Regions from separate parts of the Pantoea sp. YU22 genome, predicted to be linked through region 1. Evidence: predicted binding sites of a transcription regulator. Region 1 holds the regulator's gene; each other region holds the start of a gene.
The links. The regulator PurR, encoded in region 1, represses purine synthesis genes. The targets are predictions, from matches to a motif close to CANGCAAACGTTTGCNTG.
Positions count from the first base shown of each region.

Region 2: a site for PurR is predicted at 1,576-1,593, ahead of purL (phosphoribosylformylglycinamidine synthase). Genes of this name have one in related genera too.
Region 3: a site for PurR is predicted at 1,541-1,558, ahead of purE (5-(carboxyamino)imidazole ribonucleotide mutase). Genes of this name have one in related genera too.
Region 4: a site for PurR is predicted at 2,660-2,677, ahead of gcvT (glycine cleavage system aminomethyltransferase GcvT). Genes of this name have one in related genera too.

Region 1 is NZ_RYDU01000001.1:630,980-634,856, reverse strand. Features, by position in the region: gene rnt (ribonuclease T) at 1-183, shown strand, start outside; gene EKL29_RS03065 (Grx4 family monothiol glutaredoxin) at 219-554, opposite strand; gene EKL29_RS03060 (C40 family peptidase) at 917-1,720, shown strand; gene EKL29_RS03055 (YnhF family membrane protein) at 1,770-1,859, opposite strand; gene purR (HTH-type transcriptional repressor PurR) at 2,145-3,170, shown strand; gene punR (DNA-binding transcriptional activator PunR) at 3,167-3,877, opposite strand, start outside.
Region 2 is NZ_RYDU01000005.1:188,086-191,962, forward strand. Features, by position in the region: gene purL (phosphoribosylformylglycinamidine synthase) at 1-1,491, opposite strand, end outside; gene mltF (membrane-bound lytic murein transglycosylase MltF) at 1,757-3,214, shown strand; gene tadA (tRNA adenosine(34) deaminase TadA) at 3,249-3,746, opposite strand; gene yfhb (phosphatidylglycerophosphatase C) at 3,818-3,877, opposite strand, start outside.
Region 3 is NZ_RYDU01000003.1:260,568-264,444, forward strand. Features, by position in the region: gene purK (5-(carboxyamino)imidazole ribonucleotide synthase) at 1-950, opposite strand, end outside; gene purE (5-(carboxyamino)imidazole ribonucleotide mutase) at 947-1,456, opposite strand; gene lpxH (UDP-2,3-diacylglucosamine diphosphatase) at 1,588-2,304, opposite strand; gene ppiB (peptidylprolyl isomerase B) at 2,304-2,798, opposite strand; gene cysS (cysteine--tRNA ligase) at 3,015-3,877, shown strand, end outside.
Region 4 is NZ_RYDU01000010.1:71,631-75,507, reverse strand. Features, by position in the region: gene gcvP (aminomethyl-transferring glycine dehydrogenase) at 1-1,015, opposite strand, end outside; gene gcvH (glycine cleavage system protein GcvH) at 1,099-1,485, opposite strand; gene gcvT (glycine cleavage system aminomethyltransferase GcvT) at 1,508-2,602, opposite strand; gene ubiI (FAD-dependent 2-octaprenylphenol hydroxylase) at 3,045-3,877, opposite strand, start outside.

The sequences.
Region 1 (3,877 bases):
GCGAAAGCCTGTAAAGCGGCAGGCATGGATTTTGACAGCACGCAGGCGCACTCGGCGCTTTACGATACCGAACAGACGGCGACGCTGTTCTGCGAGCTGGTGAACCGCTGGAAACGGCTGGGAGGCTGGCCTTTGCCGCTGGCCGCGGCGGACGACGAGGGTGAACCTGCGTCGGAGGAATAGTCATAAAAAAGGCCGACTCGCGTCGGCCTTTTTGTTTATTCCGCTTCTTTATGCTTTTCTGCCGTCTCTTTGATCAGCGACTGCAGTTCGCCGCGCTGGAACATTTCTACGATAATGTCGCAGCCGCCAACAAGCTCGCCGTCAACCCACAGCTGCGGGAAGGTCGGCCAGTTGGCATATTTCGGCAGCTCGGCGCGAATATCAGGGTTCTGCAGAATATCCACGTAAGCAAAACGCTCACCGCAGGCAGAGAGCGCCTGCACCGCCTGCGCAGAGAAACCGCAGCTCGGCAGTTTCGGCGAGCCTTTCATATACAGCAGGACCGGGTTTTCTGCGATCTGGCGCTGAATTTTTTCTACAGTACTCATAATTGCCTTCCTTAATTCCCTACTTCGTGTTTGTTTATTGTAGCGACTTCGCCCCGTTACTGAAAACGACAATTTCTCGCTTACCAGGCGAAACCGCCATGTTTGTTAAGTTTTTAAGTAAAGCTCTGACTTTTTCTGACGATAATCAAAACTTAAGCTGTTCATAACTGGTAATAAGTTTGCTGCTATAAGCTTCTGAAATCGCTCATTTATGAGTCAGTTGCAACCCTGTAACAGTTTAATAGAAAAATGGCTTAACTTTTGAAAAAAACCTGGCTTAGAATGGCCCCGGCGCTGATCCTCGATCAGATTTTTCTAACCTCGTTACGGCCTGTCGTCGTAACCGCTAACCCTGTAACCGGACTATGCGATTACTGATTACGCTTTTCATATTAGCTTTCGCGCAGCTGTTTCTGAACATCGCTTCAGCTTCGCCGCAAACGCCGGTTAACGCCAGCCTGCACAAGGCGGAGAAAAAAAGCGCGCGCGAAGATGAGCGACGCAAACGGCGGCCGGTTAAAAGCAGCTCGAAAAAATCGCGCCCTTCTTCTGCTACGCAAAAAATTAAACTGAAAAAACAGAAGAAAATCGAAACGGCTTCACTTTCTCATTCCGCTGGCGAACAGAAAAAATCCCTTAAATCTTCCCGTAAACGTTATGGCCATCAGCGCGAGCTGGGTACGGCCAAAACCGCTAAGCTGCAGCTGCTGGACGCCGATGACGGCACCACCATCAAAATGAGCAAGTCTCATCGCCTGCGTTACCAGAAAGCGCGCGAAACCGCGATGACCAAGCTGATGGGACAGCTGGGCAAACCCTATCAGTGGGGCGGCACCTCTCCGCATACCGGTTTCGACTGCAGCGGCCTGGTCTGGTACGCCTATAAGGATTTAGTGAAATTCAGAATTCCGCGCACCGCCAATGAAATGTACCACCTGCGCGACGCCGCGCCGGTGAAGCGCGAATCGCTGGAGAAAGGCGACCTGGTGTTTTTCCGTATTAACGGTCGCGGTACGGCCGATCACGTTGGCGTTTATCTCGGCAACGGCAAATTTATTCAGTCGCCGCGCACCGGAAAAGATATCCAGATCAGCGGTCTGTCGGAAGATTACTGGCAGCGTCACTACATCGGCGCGCGCCGAATGATGACGCCGAAAACCATACGCTAAGACAGAAAAGAAAAACCGGGGGCCTCCCCGGTTTTTTTATCGCTGCGTATCAGTGCATCACGGCGGTAAAGCTAAACGCTACGATCATCAGCAGCGCGGCACAGGTCGTCATCAGTGCCATTTTCAAATCAGTGCTCATCACTTTTCCTTATCCACACAATTAACAGGGTCTTAAGGGATTTTCCCATAGTTGCCGGTAAAAATCTCGTTTTATCCTGCAAGCCTTGTTAGAATCTCCGGCTTTGTTGCGCAACTGACGCAACACCGGTTCCGTTCGCACGCAACAGCCTCTGTTTTGTCCCGCCCAGTGAATATTTCACCGACAAAAACTGTAGCGAATTAACAGAAAAGTCTCTTAGCGGACGCAAACGTTTAACATTATGCTTATCAGCGAGTTATTGATGAGTTCTGGAGTCTCTTTTTAATGGCAACAATCAAAGATGTCGCGAAGCGCGCGGGTGTCTCCACCACCACCGTTTCTCACGTTATCAATAAAACGCGCTTCGTTGCGGAAGAGACGCGCAACGCCGTCTGGCAGGCGATTCAGGAGCTGCACTACTCGCCCAGCGCCGTGGCGCGAAGCCTGAAGGTAAATCACACCAAGACGCTGGGGTTGCTTGCCACTTCCAGCGAGGCGCCCTATTTTGCGGAAATTATCGAAGCGGTGGAGCACCACTGCTTTGAGCGCGGCTATACCCTGATTCTCGGCAACGCCCACAACGATCTGCAGAAGCAGCGCGCTTACCTGTCGATGATGGCGCAGAAGCGCGTCGATGGACTGCTGGTAATGTGTTCCGAGTACCCGGACGATCTGCTGAAGATGCTGGAAGAGAATCGCAATATCCCGATGGTCGTGATGGACTGGGGCGAATCGCGCGCAGACTTTACCGATACCGTGCTCGATAACGCCTTCCAGGGCGGCTATCTGGCGGGGCGCTACCTGATTGAACGCGGCCATCGCGACATCGGCGCCATACCGGGTCAGCTGGAGCGCAACACCGGCGGCGGCCGTCATGCAGGCTTTTTAAAAGCGCTTCAGGAAGCAGGCATCGCGGTGCGTTCCGAGTGGATTGTGCAGGGCGATTTTGAGCCAGAATCGGGCTATCAGGCGATGCAACAGATCCTGCAGCAGAAGCAGCGCCCAACGGCGATCTTCTGCGGCGGCGATATTATGGCGATGGGGGCGATCTGCGCCGCCGACGAGATGGGCCTGCGCGTGCCGCAGGATATTTCAGTGATCGGCTATGATAATGTGCGCAACGCGCGCTACTTCACGCCAGCCCTGACTACCGTCCATCAGCCTAAAGCCCAGCTGGGCGAGAAGGCGCTGGAGATGCTGCTGGATCGCATCACCAGCAAACGCGAAGAGTCGCAGACCATTGAAGTGCACCCGACGCTGATTGAACGTCGCTCGGTCGGTGACGGTCCCTTCCGCGACTACCGCCGTTAATCCTCGCTTAACCACTCCTGATTGAGCGTTTGCGCATCGCCGAGATAGCTGAGCAGCCAGCTCAGTGCCGGCGATGCGTGCGCTTCCGACCAGCTCACGCAGCAGGGGCTTTCCGGGAACGGCGCAGGCAGCGTCAGCTCCGCCAGATCCCCTCTGTCCAGCAACGGACGCGCCAGATGGCCCGGCATCATCGCCACGCATAATCCATCCAGTACGCACGCCAGCCCCGCCTGCCAGTCCGGCACCACCAGACGCCGTTGATTATCGAGCGTCCAGGTCATGCGGCGCGGCAGCGCACGCGAGGTATCTTCCAGCACCAGCGACGGCCAGGCGCGCAGCGCGTCGTCGTCGAGTCGCGGCTGTTGCGTAAGCGGATGCTGGCGCGCCACAACGCAGCGCCAGTTTAGCGCGCCCATATCGCGAAAAGAGAAGCGTCCACCGACCGGAATCGCCTGGGTCGCGCCGATCGCCACGTCTACGCGCCCGTCGGCCAGCGCATCCCAGACGCCGTTAAAAACTTCATAGCTGATGTGCAGCTCCATATCGGGGAAATGGCGATAGAAGTCCGTGACCAGCTGGCGGCTGCGCGACAGCTTCACGATGCGATCAACCGCTATGCTCAGCTGGCCGCGCCAGCCATTCGCCAGCTGCTGGCACTGCCTGCGGGTGGCGAGCATTTTTTTGATAACTTCGCGTCCTTCCCGTAC
Region 2 (3,877 bases), on a different contig from region 1:
AATCGGGTTCTCTTCGCCCATCTGCCAGCAGCGGTCAATCACCTCCTGACAGCGGCGCTCCATTTCCGGGTTGTCGCGCTGCACCGAGGCGAAATCGAGATCGGCGTCTGACTGACCGGAGGCCATAGATGAGGCCGCGCCGCCGCCCAGACCGATATTCATCGCCGGGCCGCCCAGTACGATCAGCTTCGCGCCGACGGTAATTTCACCTTTCTGCACGTGGTCGGCGCGGATATTGCCGATGCCGCCCGCCAGCATAATCGGCTTGTGATAGCCGCGCAGCTCAACGCCGTTATGGCTGTTGACCTGCTCTTCATAGGTGCGGAAATAGCCGTTCAGCGCCGGACGCCCAAATTCGTTATTGAACGCTGCGCCGCCCAGCGGGCCTTCGGTCATGATGTCCAGCGCGCTGACGATGCGGTCTGGCTTGCCGAAATCCTCTTCCCAAGGCTGCTCAAAGCCTGGAATACGCAGGTTCGACACGGAGAAACCGACCAGACCGGCTTTCGGCTTCGCGCCGCGCCCGGTGGCGCCTTCGTCGCGGATTTCGCCGCCGGAGCCGGTCGCTGCACCTGGCCACGGCGAGATCGCCGTCGGGTGGTTATGGGTTTCTACCTTCATCAGGATATGCGCCGCTTCCTGATGGTATTCATATTCGCCTTTGCGCGCGTCGGCGAAGAAGCGCCCTACCTCTGAGCCTTCCATAACCGCTGCGTTGTCTTTATAGGCTGACAGCACATGATCCGGCGTGGTCTCAAAGGTGTTTTTAATCATTTTAAACAGCGACTTCGGCTGTTTTTCGCCGTCGATAATCCAGTCGGCGTTAAAGATTTTATGACGGCAGTGCTCAGAGTTGGCCTGCGCGAACATATAGAGTTCGATGTCGTTCGGGTTGCGTCCGAGGCGCTGGAAAGCCTCCAGCAGGTAGTCGATTTCATCGTCCGCCAGCGCCAGCCCCAGCGTACGGTTAGCTTCTTCCAGCGCCTGGCGGCCGTTATTCAGCACGTCTACGCTCTTAAGCGGCTGCGGCTCATGATGGGCGAACAGCGCCTCCGCCTGCGAAAAATCGCTGTAGACGGTCTCCATCATGCGGTCGTGCAGCAGCGACTGAAGCGCCTGCCACTGCGTTTCCGTCAGCTGCGGCGCCTGCACATAGAAAGCCAGACCGCGCTCAAGGCGTCGCACCTGCGGCAGATCGCAGTTGTGCGCGATATCTGTCGCTTTGGAAGACCAGGGCGAAATAGTGCCGGGACGCGGCGTGACCAGCAGCAGACGGCCTTGTGGCGCATGTTCGGCGAGAGAAGGACCGTATTTCAGCAGGCGCTGCAGGCGCGCTTTTTCATCAGCGTTCAGCGGTGCGCTGACATCGGCAAAATGGACGTACTCGGCGTAAATGTCACTCACCGGCAGGTGAGCGTCCTGAAAGCGGGTCAGCAGTTTGTTTACACGAAATGCCGACAGGGCGGGCGAACCACGCAGAATTTCCATCATTTAATCTCTCGTCAGAGCGCCGTGCGACGCTTCAAGGGGCACAACAGCAGAAAACGGGCGGTATTATAGAGAAACACCCCGCCCGACGAAACCGTTTGCGCATAATTTCTCTGACCACGGAATTGCCTGAAATTTGCGCAAAACCTGCTTTATAAGTTGCTCTGCGCTGCTGAGTTGCGCAAAATGCCCCTCGCTCTGAGAGTTTAAAAAAGATCAATACTGCCTTTAAAAGACAGAGGCCTTAGAGCCAGCGAGAGACAACTATTTGAAACGCCTAAAATTAAACTATCTGTTTATCGGTCTTGTCACCTTGCTGCTGGCGATGGCTTTGTGGCCATCTGTCCCGTGGTACGGCAACGGACAGGATGCGATTTCCCAGATAAAATCACGGGGAGTGCTGCGTATCAGTACCATCAATTCCCCGTTGACTTACTACACCGTTAATAAAGCTCCGGCCGGTATGGATTATGAACTGGCGAAACGTTTTGCCGACTACCTGGGCGTTAAGCTCAAGGTTACGGTGCGTCCAAACCTCAGCGATCTGTTTGACGATCTTGACGACGGCAAGGCGGACTTGCTGGCGGCGGGTCTGATTTACAACGATGAGAGGCTGACGCGCTACAAAACCGGGCCGAGCTACTACTCCGTGTCCCAGCAGCTGGTCTATCGCGTCGATAAGCCGCGCCCGAAGATTCTCGGCGATTTGAAAGGCGAGCTCAGAGTCGCTTCCGGCTCAGCCTACCTTTCGTCGCTGAAAGCGGCGCGCGATAAACAGTATCCCGATCTTAACTGGGTTATCTCCACCGACCAGGCGCCTAAAGCCCTGCTGGAAGCGGTAGCCGACGGCAAGCTCGACTACACCATCGGCGACTCCGTTACCATCGCCCTGCTGCAGCGCATCCATCCGCAGCTGGCGGTGGCGTTCGACGTCACCGATGAGGAGCCGGTCACCTGGTATGTGCCACACAGTGACGACAGCAGCCTGGATGCCGCCATGCTCGACTTCTTCAACTCTATGGGCGAAGAAGGGGCGATGGCGCGCCTGGAGGAGAAGTATCTTGGCCACGTCGGCACCTTCGACTACGTTGATACCCGCACCTTTTTACGCGCTATTGACGTGACGCTGCCGGAGATCAAGCCGCTGTTTGAGAAGTATGCGGCCAGCATCGACTGGCGACTGCTGGCGGCAATCTCCTATCAGGAGTCGCACTGGAATCCGCTGGCGACCTCCCCTACTGGCGTACGCGGCATGATGATGCTGACGCGCAACACCGCCGATAGCGTGAACGTTGAGGATCGCACCGATATCGAACAGAGCATTCGCGGCGGCAGCCTCTATCTGCAACGCATGATGGAAAAAGTGCCCGACACCATTCCCGAGGAGGAGCGCATCTGGTTCGCGCTGGCGGCGTATAACATGGGTTATGCTCATATGCTGGACGCGCGCAAACTTACCGCGAAACAGGGCGGCAATGCCGACAGCTGGGCGGACGTAAAGCTGCGGCTGCCGATGCTGAGCCAGAAGCGCTATTACGCGCAGACCACTTACGGCTACGCGCGCGGTCAGGAAGCCTACAACTACGTGGAAAATATCCGTAAGTATCAGCTGAGCCTGGTGGGGTATCTGCAGGAGCAGGAGAAACGCCTTGCCCAGCGCTCCGCGCAGGAAGCGGAGCTGGGCAGCGGTTATCCGGCGGTCGAGCCGGAAATTGCGATGAACTGAGACTGGGGTATTCGCTCAGACGCGTCGCGCACCATCATTCCGTTCCGCGCTGCGCCTGACGCAGCGCTTTTTTCTGCTCGCGCCGCATGCGGAAAAAGTCGCTCAGCATTGCCGCGCATTCATCCGCCAGTACGCCACTCTGCAGCGTGATCTGATGATTCATGCCGGGATGGCCGAGCACATCCATAAGCGAGCCAGCCGCGCCGGTCTTCTCATCGCTGGCGCCGTAAACCAGCCGCCCGATGCGGCTGTGCACCATCGCGCCGGCGCACATCACGCAGGGCTCCAGCGTCACGTAGAGCGTGGTATCAAGCAGGCGATAATTTTCCAGCACCTTGCCGCCCTGGCGCAGCGCCATAATTTCGGCATGCGCGGTAGGATCGTGCTGGCCGATGGGCCGGTTCCAGCCTTCGCCGATAACGCGATCGCCCTGCACCAGCACCGCGCCGACCGGCACCTCGCCCTGCTCCCAGGCCATGCGCGCCAGCCGCAGCGCATGGCGCATCCAGTATTCGTCTTGAGATTGATTCACGCAGGCCCACTCCCGGCAGCAGCAAAGCGGCGCATTATAGCGATCCCGCGCGCAGATTCGAAGATGAAACCCTACTCCAGCTGCTGAAGTTCGCCGCGCGGCGTTACGCGCCAGCGATGCTGGCAGAAAAA
Region 3 (3,877 bases), on a different contig from region 1:
TGGCCAACTTTGCGGCCCGGACGCACCTCTTTGTCATACCAGTGCAGATGCACCAGCGGCTGCTGCAGCCAGTCGCGGTTTAACGCCGTGCCGATGAGATTCACCATTACTGACGGCGCGAACACCACCGGCTGCGGCAGCGCCAGACCCAGCACGGCGCGCAGATGCAGCTCGAACTGGCTGATGGAGGCGCCGTTTTGCGTCCAGTGCCCGCTGTTGTGCACGCGCGGCGCCAGCTCGTTGATCAGCAGGCCTTCCGGCGTGACGAAGCACTCCATCGCCATCACGCCGACATAGTTCAGCTCATGCATAATCGCGCTGAGCATCGCTTCGGCCTGCGTCTGTTGCGTGGGGTCTGCCTGCGGGAAGGCGACGCTGGTGCGCAGAATGCCCTCCTGATGCAGGTTGTGGGTCAACGGGTAAAATACCGTGCGACCATCCTGACCGCGCGCGCCGACCAGCGACACCTCGCCTGAAAAATGGATGCCTTGCTCGACGATGCACTCGCCGTAGCACTCGTCCGGCAGCGCCTCGGTTTCATCTGCGCGCAAACGCCACTGACCACGTCCGTCATAGCCGCCGGTGCGGCGCTTAACGATCGCCAGCTCGCCCAGCGAGGCGAATACCTGCGGCCACTCGCTCTTCTCCGCCAGCAGCTGCCAGGGCGCGGTAGCGAGGTTAAGCTGGTCGAGCAGCTGTTTTTGCGTCAGACGATCCGCCAGGCGCGGAAAAATATCGCGGTTCACAAAGGCGGGGTGGTCCGCCAGCTCCCGCGTCAGCGCGGTTTCCGGCCAGCGCTCGATTTCGGCGGTGATCACGCTCTGCGCAATCGGCAGCGCGTCAGGTTCGGCGTCAAGACCGACCGGATAGACGGCGATGCCCAGCGGCTCGCCCGCCTGGCGCAGCATGCGGCCCAGCTGGCCGTTGCCCAGTACGCAAACTGGCTTCATGCGTCCTCCCGCGGGTCCGGGTTATTCAGCACCTCATCGGTCTGCGCCTGGCGCCATTCGCCGAGCCGCGCAGCCAGCGCCGCATCGTGAAGCGCCAGAATCTGCGCCGCCAGCAGACCGGCGTTAGCTGCGCCCGCTTTGCCGATGGCTAAGGTGCCGACCGGAATGCCGCGCGGCATCTGGACGATAGAGTAGAGGCTGTCGATGCCGCTCAGCGCCGCGCTCTGCACCGGCACGCCCAGCACCGGCACCAGCGTTTTCGCCGCCAGCATGCCCGGCAGATGCGCCGCGCCGCCCGCGCCCGCGATAATCACCTGAAAGCCGTTATCGGCGGCGGTTTCGGCGAAGCTGAACAGTTTGTCCGGCGTGCGGTGCGCGGAGACCACTTCAACGTGGAAGGGCACGTCCAGGCTGGTGAGGATTTCCGCAGCGAACTGCATGGTGGACCAGTCACTTCTGGAGCCCATTACAATAGCAATGCGGGCCGGGGCGGCGTTGGATGACATGCGGTCAACTCCTGTGAATAAACAAACGAACCTGGCCGGTCGGGCAGGTAAAGAAGGGCACAGAGAATAGCATGAGAAAGGCGCAAGGAAAACGGTTGCGTCGCCGTGATTCCGGCACGTTTCGCGGCGTTTTAAAAGTCGAATTCGATAAGGCGAATGCCGCTGGCGTCGAGCTGGATCATCGAGCCGCGCTCATGCCATGCGCCTAATACGGCACGTTCGGCAGGCGCGCCCTCTAAAACGAAGCGGTGGATTGCCGGACGATGGGTATGACCGTGGATCATAATGCTCACCTGCTGGCGCAGCATCGTCTCTTCAACCGCCCCGGCGTTGACGTCCATAATGGCGAGAGATTTATGCTGGTTTGCCTGTTTGCTGCCGTCGCGCATGCGTGCGGCGATGCGCTGGCGAATAAACAGGGGCAGGGCGAGAAAAAGACGTTGCAGCCAGCGCTGATGCACTTTGGCGCGAAAACGCTGATAGCCTGCGTCGTCGGTACAGAGGGTATCGCCGTGCAGGATCAGCACGCGATGGCCGTAGCACTCCAGCACCTGTTCTTCCGGCAGAAGCGTCATGCCGCTGGCGCGGCCGTAAGCCTTGCCGAGCAGAAAGTCACGGTTGCCATGGATAAAGTAGACCGGTACCGGCAGCGCGCGCAGCGCGTCGGCGACCTGCTGGTGCAGCGGGTCAGGATCGTCATCGCCAATCCAGGCTTCAAAGAGATCGCCAAGGATATAGAGCGCGTCGCAGCGCGGCGCTTCACGCGCCAGAAAACGCAGAAAACCGGCGGTGATCGCCGGTTCTTCCTGACACAGATGCAAATCTGCGATAAACAGGGTGCGCGACATTACTCGCTGACGGTTACTTTCTGGATGACAACGTCATCTTTCGGTACGTCCTGGTGCATGCCGCTACGGCCGGTAGAGACCGCTTTGATTTTGTCGACTACGTCCATACCTTCTACGACTTCAGCAAACACGCAGTAGCCCCAGCCCTGCAGGCTTTCGTCACGGAAGTTCAGGAAGTCGTTGTCGGCTACGTTGATAAAGAACTGCGCAGTAGCGGAGTGCGGAGCGGAAGTACGCGCCATCGCCAGGGTGCCGCGGGTATTCTTCAGGCCGTTGTTCGCTTCGTTGCGAATTTCAGCTTTGGTGTCTTTCTGCTTCATGCCCGGCTCGAAACCGCCGCCCTGGATCATAAAACCATTGATAACACGGTGGAAAATGGTGTTGTCATAAAAACCTTCACGGCAGTATTCGAGGAAGTTTTGCACGGTAGCAGGCGCTTTATCGTCGAAGGTTTTAATTACGATGTCGCCGTGGTTGGTCTGGAAGGTAACCATCATTCTCGTCCTGTAAAGGTTGTCGTCAGTCGTCTGGCCGCCAAAAGCGCGCTGGCCATTTTAGTCGACGCTTCTTATATCATAAATTCCAATGGCGCGTCAGCACGCCCGCGGCGCTGTTGGCACGCTGCCGTCGCGCAAGCGCGAAAAATACGGCACAATAACTGAATAACCTGATAAAAGTGTTTACCGCACTCGTCTAAACGGAACTGTTCAATGCTAAAGATTTATAACACCCTGAGTCGACAAAAAGAGGAATTTAAACCTATTCATGCTGGCGAAATCGGCATGTACGTGTGCGGTATCACGGTGTACGACCTCTGTCATATTGGCCATGGCCGCACTTTCGTGGCCTTCGACGTGGTGTCCCGCTACCTGCGCTACAGCGGCTATCGTCTGAACTACGTGCGCAACATTACCGATATCGATGACAAGATCATCAAGCGCGCCAATGAGAACGGCGAGAGCATCGAGACCCTGACCAACCGCATGATTGGCGAGATGCATAAAGATTTCGCCGCGCTTGGCATTCTGCCGCCGGATCTGGAGCCGCGCGCCACGCGCCATATTCCTGAGATTATCGAGCTGGTAGAGCGTTTGATCGCACGCGGCCACGCCTATGTCGCCGACAATGGCGACGTGATGTTCGACGTGCCAAGTGACGCCAGCTACGGCGTGCTGTCGCGTCAGGATCTGGAGCAGCTGCAGGCTGGCGCGCGCGTGGAAGTGGCCGAAGTGAAGCGCAACCCGATGGATTTCGTGCTGTGGAAAATGTCGAAAGCGGACGAGCCCGCCTGGCCTTCGCCATGGGGTAACGGCCGTCCGGGCTGGCATATTGAGTGCTCGGCGATGAACTGCAAACAGCTTGGCGCGCACTTCGATATTCACGGCGGCGGCTCGGATCTGATGTTCCCGCATCATGAGAATGAGATCGCGCAGTCTACCTGCGCCCACGACGGTCCTTACGTTAACTACTGGATGCACTCCGGTATGGTGATGGTGGATCGCGAAAAGATGTCGAAATCCCTCGGCAACTTTTTCACCGTGCGCGACGTGCTGAAGCACTACGATGCTGAAAC
Region 4 (3,877 bases), on a different contig from region 1:
CCTGAGAGGTACAGATGTTTGAGTTCGCTTTTTCACGACGGATATGCTGTTCGCGCGTCTGCATCGCCATGCGCAGCGCGGTGTTGCCTGCGGCGTCGCGCGAGACGCCGATAATGCGTCCCGGCATCGAGCGCTTGTGCTCGTCGCGGCTGGCGAAGAAGGCGGCGTGCGGGCCACCATAGCCCATCGGCACGCCGAAACGCTGCGCCGATCCGAAGACAATGTCCGCGCCCTGCTTGCCCGGCGCTTCCAGCATCACCAGCGCCATAAAGTCCGACGCGACGCTGACGATGATTTTGCGGCTTTTGAGCTCGGCGATCAGCGCGCTGTAGTCGTGCGCTTCGCCGGTGGTGCCGACCTGTTGCAGCAGCACGCCGAACAGCTGGTCATGCTCCAGCGCTTTCTCGGCGCGGTCGATAATCAGCTCGAAGCCGAAGGTCTCCGCGCGGGTGCGCACCACGTCGAGCGTCTGCGGATGGATATCTTCCGCGATAAAGAATTTACCGGCGTTTTTAAGTTTGCTGACGCGCTTCGCCATCGCCATCGCTTCTGCCGCCGCCGTGGCTTCATCGAGCAGCGAAGCGGAGGCGACATCCAGACCGGTAAGATCGAGCGTCACCTGTTGAAAGTTAAGCAGCGCTTCAAGTCGGCCCTGCGACACTTCTGGCTGGTAAGGTGTATAGGCGGTGTACCAGCCCGGATTTTCCAGCATATTGCGCAGGATCACCGGCGGCGTCACGACCGCGCTGTAACCCATGCCGATCCAGGATTTGTAGCGCTGATTCTGACCGGCGATCGCCTTAAGCTCGGCCAGCGCCTGCTGCTCGGTCGCCGCGTCGCCGACGGCGGGTGGACCGGGCAGCTGAATGTCGGCAGGCACAATCGCGCCGATTAGCGCGTCCAGCGAGCTGGCGCCGATCGCCTCCAGCATCAAAGCCTGTTGTTCCGGCGAGGGACCGATATGGCGTTCAATGAAGGCGCCGTTGTGTTCGAGCTGGCTCAAAGTCTGGGTCATTAGCAGTCAATCCTGAATCGGGCTGGAATACAGAGAAAGCAAGGTCGTTAAAAGCGGCCAGAGCGGGCTGGCCGCCGTGTTGCTTATTCGTCGATGGAGGCTTTATAGGCGTCCGCATCCAGCAGCGAATCGAGTTCAGATTCGTCGCTGGGTTTGATTCTGAACAGCCAACCGGCTGCATAGGGCTCGCTGTTGACCAGCTCCGGCGCATCGCCCAGCTCGTCGTTTACGGCCACGATTTCGCCGCTAACGGGCGCATAAATATCGGACGCGGCTTTGACTGACTCCGCGACGGCGCACTCGTCCCCAGCGGAGTAGGTGTTGCCGACCTCTGGCAGATCGACAAAGACCATATCGCCTAACAGCTCCTGAGCGTGCTCGGTAATGCCGACGGTAAAGGTGCCGTCCGCTTCTTTACGCACCCACTCATGACTGTCGCGGTACTTCAATTCATTTGGCACATTGCTCATCGCCCTTTCTCCTGAAAATAGATTACTGAACCGGCTTGCCGCCGCGTACAAAAACAGGTTTGGTTACTTTTACCGGCATCTCGCGCTGACGGATCTCAACGATAGCGTGCTCGCCGATACCTGCCGGCACGCGCGCCAGCGCAATACTGTAGCCGAGCGTCGGCGAGAAGGAGCCGCTGGTGATAACGCCCTGCTGCGATTGCCCCTGCGCGTCAGTGAAGCGTACCGGCTGACCGCTACGCAGCACCCCTTTTTCCGTCATGATCAGGCCAACCAGTTTTTCTGTGCCCTTTTCGCGCTGCATCTCCAGCGCCTCGCGTCCGATAAAGTCGCGATCGGCAGGCTCCCAGCAAATCGTCCAGCCCATATTGGCTGCCAGCGGCGAAACGCCTTCGTCCATCTCCTGCCCGTAGAGGTTCATGCCCGCTTCCAGACGCAGCGTGTCGCGCGCGCCCAGCCCTGCAGGCTTAACACCCGCCGCAAGCAGACGCTGCCAGAAATCCGCCGCCATGGTCGCGGGCAGTGCAATTTCATAGCCCGCTTCGCCGGTATAGCCGGTCGTGGCGATAAAGAGCTCACCCGACTGTACGCCGAAAAAGGGTTTCATGCCGGTTACCGCTTCGCGCTGCTCCGCGCTGAACAGGGTCTGCGCTTTCTGCTGCGCCTGCGGGCCCTGCACGGCGATAAGCGCCAGGTCATCACGCTCCGTCAGCGCGACGCCATAGGCCTGGGCATGTTTGCCGATCCACGCCAGATCTTTCTCTCGCGTCGCCGAGTTAACGACGAGACGGAAAAAGTCTTCGGTCATAAAGTAAACAATCAAATCATCAATGACGCCACCGGAGGCATTCAGCATGCCGGTATAAAGCGCTTTGCCGGGCTGCGTCAGCCTGGCGACATCGTTCGCCAGCAGATGGCGCAGGAAGTCGCGCGTCTGCGCGCCGTGCAGATCGACGATAGTCATATGTGAAACGTCGAACATACCGGCGTCCTGACGTACGGCATGATGCTCGTCCATCTGCGAGCCGTAATGCAGCGGCATCATCCAGCCGTGGAAGTCGACCATGCGGGCGCCGCAGGCCTGATGCTGTTCAAATAACGGGGTTTGCTGAGTCATAACTATCCTGTCGCGAAGCGGGTAAGTTTCGGGCGGGCGTCAGCCTGCAAATCGCCCGGCGCAAACGTTCTCTTTTCCCTGACGTTATCATTGAAAAGACGATTTAACCATAAGCTGTACAGAGGCGAATTGAAGCATGTCTTTAAAGGGGCACGCAAAGCCAGCAGCATAATTAACTGTGGTTTTGTGATTTTCCTCGCAGGAAAGAAGCGAAACGCCGTGCGAGATAGCAAGATAATCAGCTGTGTCGCGCAGAATGTTAACAACGCGCTTTAAAGCCCGTGCTCAGGAATAAATAAAACTAATGCGAACAAGGGGGTGAAATTAGAATAAATCAAACGAGGCACGCTGCGGGTGCAGCGCCGCTCTTTTTTGGTGCATCCCTGAACGACAGGCGTAAAAAAGCCAGCGCAAGGCTGGCTCATAACGGAAACGACCGACGCTAACGCAGCCAGGCGGGCATATCGTGCAGCCCCATCGCCTGACGCAGCATAACCGGCTTGACGCCTGGCAGCGTATCCGCCAGCTTCAGCCCCAGATCGCGCAGCAGCTTTTTCGCCGGATGGGTGCCGGCGAAAAGCTCGCGGAACCCCTGCATGCCCGCCAGCATCAGCGCCGCGCTGTGCTTGCGGCTGCGCTCATAGCGGCGCAGATAGAGGTGCTGACCGATATCTTTGCCCTGCTGATGCAGGCGGCGGATTTCGCCGATCAGCTCCGCCGCGTCCATAAAGCCGAGATTCACGCCCTGCCCCGCCAGCGGATGTATGGTATGCGCGGCGTCGCCGACCAGCGCCAGACGGTGCGCCGCAAAATTGCGGGCGTAGCGCGCCATCAGCGGGAAAGATTTGCGTTCGCTCTGCAGGTGACACAGGCCGAGGCGCATATCGAACGCCACCGCGAGCTGCTGGTTAAACAGCGCCTGCGGCATGCTCTCCAGCCGACTCGCCTCCTGCGGCGACAGCGACCAGACGATTGAGCTGAGGTGCGGATCCTGCATCGGCAGAAACGCCAGAATGCCGTCGCCGTGAAACACCTGGCGCGCCACCGCGTCATGCGGCAGATCGGTACGAATATTCGCCACCAGCGCGTGGTGATCGTAATCCCAGAAGGTTAAGGGAATATCCGCTTTGTTACGCAGCCAGGAGTTAGCGCCATCTGCGGCAATCAGCAGGCGCGCGGTCAGCATCGTGCCGTCCTGCAGCGTAATAAAGGCTTCATTTTCGCCGAACGCCAACTGCTGCAGCTGCGAAGGTGCCATCAGCGTAACGTCGCTGC